Linked DNA regions of Allosaccharopolyspora coralli. The protein of the gene in region 1 interacts with the protein of each later gene in a pairwise test. Links are inferred from orthologs where the notes say so. Each region holds a gene or a part of one and is shown in the gene's direction. Other genes may lie near its edges. The genes, in order: GIY23_RS01190 and GIY23_RS02180.

Region 1 (3,313 bases):
CGGTCGAAGCTCTCGGCGTGGAGGCCCGCTCGTTCACCGGCTCGCAGGCCGGAGTGATCACCACCTCTGCTCACCAGAACGCCCGCATCATGGACGTCACACCCGGTCGGGTGCAGGAAGCGCTCGACGAGGGACAAGTGGTGCTCGTCGCAGGATTCCAGGGCGTCTCCCAGGACACCAAGGACATCACGACGCTCGGCCGCGGCGGGTCGGACACCACCGCCGTCGCGGTGGCGGCGGCGATGCAGGCCGACGTCTGCGAGATCTACACCGACGTCGACGGCGTCTACACTGCCGACCCCCGGATCGTCAGCAACGCCCAGCACCTCGACCGCGTCACCTACGAGGAGATGCTCGAGCTGGCCGCGACCGGCGCGAAGGTGCTGCACCTGCGCGCCGTGGAGTACGCGCGCCGGTACGGCGTCCCGCTGCACGTCCGCTCGTCGTACTCGCCCAAGCCCGGAACCATCGTGTCCGGCTCAGTGGAGGATCTTTCCGTGGAACAAGCGATGATCACCGGCGTCGCGCACGACCGGTCGGAAGCGAAGGTCACCGTGCGCGGCGTGCCGGACAACCCCGGTGTGGCCGGGCAGATCTTCCGTGCCGTCGCCGCTGCCGAGATCGACATCGACATGGTGCTGCAGAACGTCTCCAGTACGAACTCCGGCCGCACCGACGTCACCTTCACCGCCGCGAAGAGCAACGGGCCAGAGGCCGTCGCCGCACTGGAAAAGATCAAGGACAGCGTCGGGTTCGACGAAGTGGTCTACGACGACCACGTGGGCAAGGTCTCGCTGGTGGGCGCGGGCATGCGTTCGCACCCGGGCGTGACGGCGACCTTCTGCGAGGCGCTTTCCGATGCCGGAGTGAACATCGAGATCATCAACACCTCGGAGATCCGCATCTCGGTGCTGATCCGCGAGGGTCAGCTCGACACCGCCGTGCAGGCGCTGCACGAGGCCTTCGGTCTCGGCAGCGACGAGGAGGCCGTGGTCTACGCCGGGAGTGGTATCTGATGAGCACCGGACCCACCGTCGCGATCGTCGGCGCCACCGGCGCCGTCGGCACCGTGATGATCGACATCATCGACAACCGTCCCTCCGTGCCGTGGGGCGAGGTCCGGCTGATCGCCTCCGCGCGGTCGGCGGGCAAGAAGATGACCGTCCGCGGCGAGGAGAAGACCGTCGTCGAGCTGAGTCCCGAGGCGTTCGACGGGGTGGACATCGCCCTGTTCGACGTTCCGGACGAGATCTCGGCGAAGTGGGCGCCGATCGCCGCCGAGCGCGGCGCGATCGCCGTGGACAACTCGGGCGCGTTCCGGCTCGACCCCGAGGTGCCGCTGGTGGTGCCCGAGGTCAACGCGAGCAAGGTGCACGAGCGCCCGAAGGGCATCGTCGCGAACCCGAACTGCACGACGCTGTCGATGATGGCCTCGCTCGGTGCCCTGCACCACGAGTTCGGCCTGCGTGAGCTGGTCGTCTCGTCGTACCAGGCCGCTTCCGGCGCGGGCCAGGAAGGCGTCGACCGGCTCTACGCCGAGATCGCGGCCGTCGCGGGCAAGAACGTCGGTGCCCGCGCTGGCGACGTCGCCGAGGCGCTGGCTGCCGCCGGACTGTCCGAGGAGACTCCGTTCAAGGCTCCGCTGGCGATGAACGTGGTGCCATGGGCGGGCTCGCGCAAGGACGACGGCTGGACCTCGGAGGAGCTCAAGGTCCGCAACGAGTCTCGCAAGATCCTCGGCATCGACGACCTCAAGGTCTCGGCCACCTGCGTGCGGGTGCCGGTGCTGACGACGCACTCGCTGGCGGTGCACGCGACCTTCGAGCGCGAGGTCACCGTGGAGCAGGCGCACAAGGTGTTCCGCTCGCAGGACTCGATCGTGTTGCAGGACGACCCGGACAACGAGGTCTTCCCGACGCCCGCCGCGGTCGTCGGCGGCGACCCGACCTACGTGGGGCGGGTGCGTCAGGCGCTCGACTTCCCGAACACGCTCGAGTTCTTCGTGTGCGGGGACAACCTGCGCAAGGGGGCCGCACTCAACACCTACGAGATCGCCGAGACCCTCGCGAACTGAGCGCGCCGTTCAGACGGTCTTGCGTGGTCGGTTGGGTGGCGGAACCTCAGCGCCCTCCTCGCTGCGGGATCGATTTCTTGAGTAGCGGCCTACGCGGCGAAATCGCTGTCCTCGCGAGGAGGGCGCTGAGAACCCGCGGGTGGTCGTGCTGCGTGCGTGATGACTGCTCGGCGCCGCCGCTGACAAGATACGACGACAGCGGCGCCCGAGGTTTCCGGCGACGGGAACCTCGGGCGCTGTTTCGTTCGAACGGGAGTCCGCCGACGCGTCGGCAGGGGGCACTACGATCAGCTCGAGACGGCGTCAGAAGCTGTCTGTGGTCGGCGGTCGCTTACCCGCGTTCTAGCGCACCTCGCGGCGTTGGGGTCGCCTCGACCGAAGACAGGCACTCAGAGGGGGATCCGGGATCGTGTCAGTCTGGAACAACGTGCCGAGCGGGTTCGGCCGCACGCGACGTCGACTGTCGGCGGTGGCATCGGCATTGCGCACAGCAGCGTCGGTGCGACTGGTCGAACCGGAGGTTCTCGGTCTGCGCCGGTTCGTGCGCCCCGGTGACGTGTGTTTCGACATCGGTGCCGCGTACGGCATGTACAGCTACTCGCTGGCCGATCTCGTGGGCCCGACCGGAGTCGTGCACAGCTTCGAGCCACAGTTCAAGTCGCATTTCCTGCTGCGTGCCGGGAAAAACGTCGCAGGCGCACAGCACATGACCGTCGATCGCGCCGGTGTGGGGCGTGAGCAGGGGACCTTCGACATCCTTCTCCCGGTCAAGTTCGGATTGCCGATTCACGGGCACGCGCACCTCGCCGACGGGGTGACGACACAGCACGGGAAGTCCGTGAAGTCCGGGAAATTCTGCTGGACACGGACCATCGCCGTTCCCGTCACCACCGTCGACAAGGTGTGCGCGGATCGCGGGATCGAGCGAGTCGACTTCATGAAGATCGACGTCGAAGGGTTCGAGCCGTCGGTGGTCCAGGGAGCGTCGAGCACGATCGAGCGGGACCGGCCGACGCTGCTGCTGGAGATCGAGGACCGGCACTTGTCGCGATACGACCAGACCGCCGCGGAGTTCAGTCGCATGCTGCGCGACCTCGGCTACTCGATGCACGTATGGAAGGACGGGGACTGGGTCCCGGCCGACGAGGTCACGACGGATCGTCGCAACTACCTGTTCGCCACCGAACGCACTTGGCGCCGCCCCGCAGTGTGAGAGCGCATTTGGGAACTGGCGTTGTG
Region 2 (3,314 bases), 210 kb from region 1 along the record:
GAACGACTACTTGCCGTCCTTCGGACCTTGGTAGTCGTTCGTGACGATCGCGATGACCCCGTCACTGGACTCGGCCAGGCCTGGGAAGCGGGGCTCGGCGCGAGCGTCGAACTGCTCGGCGAGGAACCGCGCCTGCTCCTCCTCCGGAGTGCCGGGACGGTAGTAGATCGTCGTGGTGTAGATCGTGCCCTGTGCGTAGTTTCCGGTCTCGGCGACCACCGAGCCGACGCCACGGAAATCCGCGGCGGCCCGCTCGGCGAGCCCCGAGATCGTGCTGTTGTTGTAGACGCGAACGACGGTGCCCTCGGCGCTCTGCTCGCCGCCCTGCTCCGGCGGGCGCGGCGGCTGCGGCGGCTCGGCCGGTGGGGGGTCCGCGGGCGACGGAGGCCGCGGGGGCGGGCTGTCCTGCGTGGGAGGCGCCGTCTCCTCCTCGCCCGGCAGCTGCAGTTCCGAGGTCTGCGTCTCCTCGGGTGGCGGCGTCACCACCGAGGACTCCGGCGGTTGTGCCACACTGTCCCGTTCGCCGGAACCGAGGGTCGTGAAGCCGACCACGGCGGCCAGCACGCCCACACCGACGAGGGCGAAGCCGGCCACGGTCCGGCCGGACGGTCCAGGAGTGCTCATCAGTGCAACTCGATTCCCAGTCGTCGGGCGGCCCGCGCGCGCTGCCTGCTCGCGCGCACCTTGCGGAGACGTTTGACCAGCATCGGGTCGGCCCTGAATGCCTCGGGCCGGTCCAGGATCGCGTTGAGCAGCTGGTAGTAGCGCGACGAGGACATGTCGAACAGTTCGCGAATCGCCCGTTCCTTGGCCCCGCTGCGCTTCCACCACTGACGTTCGAACGCGAGGATCCCGCGCTCGCGCTCATCGAGCGCCCCGTCCGCCGACGGGATCTCGGCGGCCAGCTCCGGCGAGGACGTCGCGATCGGCTCGACCACCCGCGGGATCGGCTCGGTGACGGGATCGGCGGGCCGCAGGTGCCGCACCGGCGTCGCCACGGACTTGCGCTGGCCCTCGGTGCGCGCCAACTGCTCGCACTGGCGCGCGATCTCCTGCGCGGTCAACATCTGGGCGGCGTCCATGCAGCTCCTCGCCTCGCGATCGGGTCACCCCGGGTCCGCCGGAATCACAGCCGTGTGATTCCGGCGTTCATTACATCATGAACCCGCCCACGGGCTCTGCGTTCCGAGACCCCGCGTGGCGCGCTCGATCGCACGGGCGGACACGGATCCCGCGCACGCCGTGCGGACCGATAGGGTCCGACCCATGGCTGTGCACCCGATCCGCATCGTCGGCGACCCCGTTCTGCACCACCCGACCAGGCGGGTCGAAGCCTTCGATGCCGAGCTGCGGACACTCGTCGACGACATGTTCGAGACGATGGCCGTCGCGAACGGCGTCGGACTCGCGGCCAACCAGATCGGCGTGGACCTGCGGGTGTTCGTCTACGACTGCCCGGACGACACCGGCGCGCAGCATCGCGGCGTCGTCGTCAACCCCGAGTTGGAAACCTCGGAGCGCCCGGACGGGATGATGCCGGATCCCGACGACGACTGGGAAGGCTGCCTGTCGGTCCCCGGGGAGAACTTCCCCACCGGGCGCGCGGAACACGCGCGGGTCAAAGGGTCTGCTGTGGACGGTTCTCCTGTGGACGTGGAAGGAACCGGATTCTTCGCGCGGTGCCTGCAACACGAGACCGACCACCTCGACGGGCATCTCTACCTCGAGCGGCTCGTCGGCAGGCACGCCCGAGCGGGGAAGAAGGCCGTCAAACGCAACGGGTGGGGCGTTCCTGGCCTGTCGTGGGACCCGCGCGAGGAATCCGACCCGTTCGACGACGAGATGTGAGCACTCAGAACTCGCCGGAGTCGATGGTCAGCTCAAAGGGCGCCGGGAGCGTCACCAGCTCGCCGAACGGCGCGCGGTGAGTGTCCTGACAGATCCCGCCGGACGGATTCGAATACAGCAGCGTCTCCGGGCCGCCTTCCGCGAAACGGTCGAGAAGCAGGTACAGCGGCACGCCTCCGTGCGCGTAGGACCAGAGCTTGGTCTTCCGGTCGGTGTTCGTGGTGCTGTTCGACGTGATTTCCACTGCGAGTAGTGCGTGCTCGATCGGCGTCGGCCCGGGCTCTTCGCAGGCAGCAAGCCGTTTCCTCGGAATCACCACGAGATCGGGGATGAGCAGGCTGCTGCGCAACGGGACCGCGACGCCTTGGGTCTGCAGGATCGCCCACTCGTCCGGGACCGCACGCACGAGCGTCTTGTGTACTCGGTCTGCGATCAGGTTGTGCCCGGTGTCCGGCGGCGGGGTCATGACGATGCGCTCCTCGATGATCTCCGCGCGCCAGCCCTCCGGGACGTCCAGCTCCTGCCACGTCCGAACCAGGTTCTCCCAAGCGGACGGCAGAAGGACTTCAGCAGCCATAGCGCGATCACTTCCTGTGCCGTTGCCTGCTCCCACGGTAGCGATCACCTCTGACAGTCAGGGTCGAGCCTGCTCATCAGCGTAGCCGGACAGCGTGTCCGGCGTAGCCGACCGCGCGACCCCGACCTGGATTCACGCCGACGTCGGGAGCAACTCGACACGGCCGTCCTGACACGTCCACCGACCAGCACCGCATCACCGCCGACGCGGCGCATCGACCTCGCCAACGGCGAGCGCCGCGGCTCTATGACAACTGCGGCCCCTACACTCACGATCGACCCGTTCGACGACGAGATGTGAGCACTCAGAACTCGCCGGAGTCGATCGTCAGCTCACAGGGCGCCGGTAGTGTCACCGGTTTGCCGAACGGCGCGCGGTGAGTGTCCTGGTAGATGCCGTTCTCCGGGTTCGAGTAGAGCATGACCTCCGGCCCGTTCTCGGCGAACCGATCGACGAGCAGGTACAGCGGCACGCCTCCGTGCGCGTAGGACCACAGCTTGGTCTTCCGGTCCGTGTCGGCGTTGCTGCGCGAGGTGATCTCGACGGCCAGGAGTGCGTGCTCGATCGGCGTCGGCTCGGCAGGATCGCCGCCCGGCACCCGCTCCCGTGGGATCACCACCAAGTCGGGAATGAACACGCTGCTCCGCAGCGGCACGGACACGCCCTGGGTCTGGAAAATCTCCCAGTCGTCGGGAATCGCTCGCACCAGTGCCTTGGTCACTCGGCTGGCGATCAGGTTGTGCCCGGTGTCCGGCGGCGGGGTCATGACGATGCTCTCCTCGATGATCTCCGCGCGCCAGCCCTCAGGGACGTCCAGCTCCTGCCACGTCCGAACCAGGTTCTCCCAAGCGGACGGCAGAAGAACTTCAGCAGTCACAGCGCGATCACT

Evidence for each region.
Region 2: the proteins of GIY23_RS01190 (region 1) and GIY23_RS02180 interact in binary tests that used the Escherichia coli proteins (3 or more experiments, as listed by UniProt). The link is inferred for Allosaccharopolyspora coralli from one-to-one orthologs.

The regions. Positions count from the first base shown.
Region 1 is NZ_CP045929.1:247,852-251,164, forward strand. Bases 46-3,044 are described here. They hold GIY23_RS01190 (aspartate-semialdehyde dehydrogenase), read left to right. Parts: upstream 46-1,015; coding sequence 1,016-2,074; downstream 2,075-3,044. Other genes in these bases: GIY23_RS01185 (aspartate kinase), read left to right, coding at 46-1,016; GIY23_RS01195 (FkbM family methyltransferase), read left to right, coding at 2,484-3,044. In the rest of the region: more of GIY23_RS01185, read left to right, coding at 1-45; more of GIY23_RS01195, read left to right, coding at 3,045-3,287.
Region 2 is NZ_CP045929.1:456,101-459,414, reverse strand. What follows is about bases 58-3,057. They hold GIY23_RS02180 (peptide deformylase), read left to right. Parts: upstream 58-1,266; coding sequence 1,267-1,848; downstream 1,849-3,057. Other genes in these bases: GIY23_RS02170 (Uma2 family endonuclease), read right to left, coding at 2,730-3,057; GIY23_RS02175 (Uma2 family endonuclease), read right to left, coding at 1,853-2,425; GIY23_RS23265 (DUF3263 domain-containing protein), read right to left, coding at 624-926; GIY23_RS02190 (LytR C-terminal domain-containing protein), read right to left, coding at 58-624. In the rest of the region: more of GIY23_RS02190, read right to left, coding at 7-57; more of GIY23_RS02170, read right to left, coding at 3,058-3,302. UniProt on the Escherichia coli protein: Removes the formyl group from the N-terminal Met of newly synthesized proteins. Requires at least a dipeptide for an efficient rate of reaction. N-terminal L-methionine is a prerequisite for activity but the enzyme has broad specificity at other positions.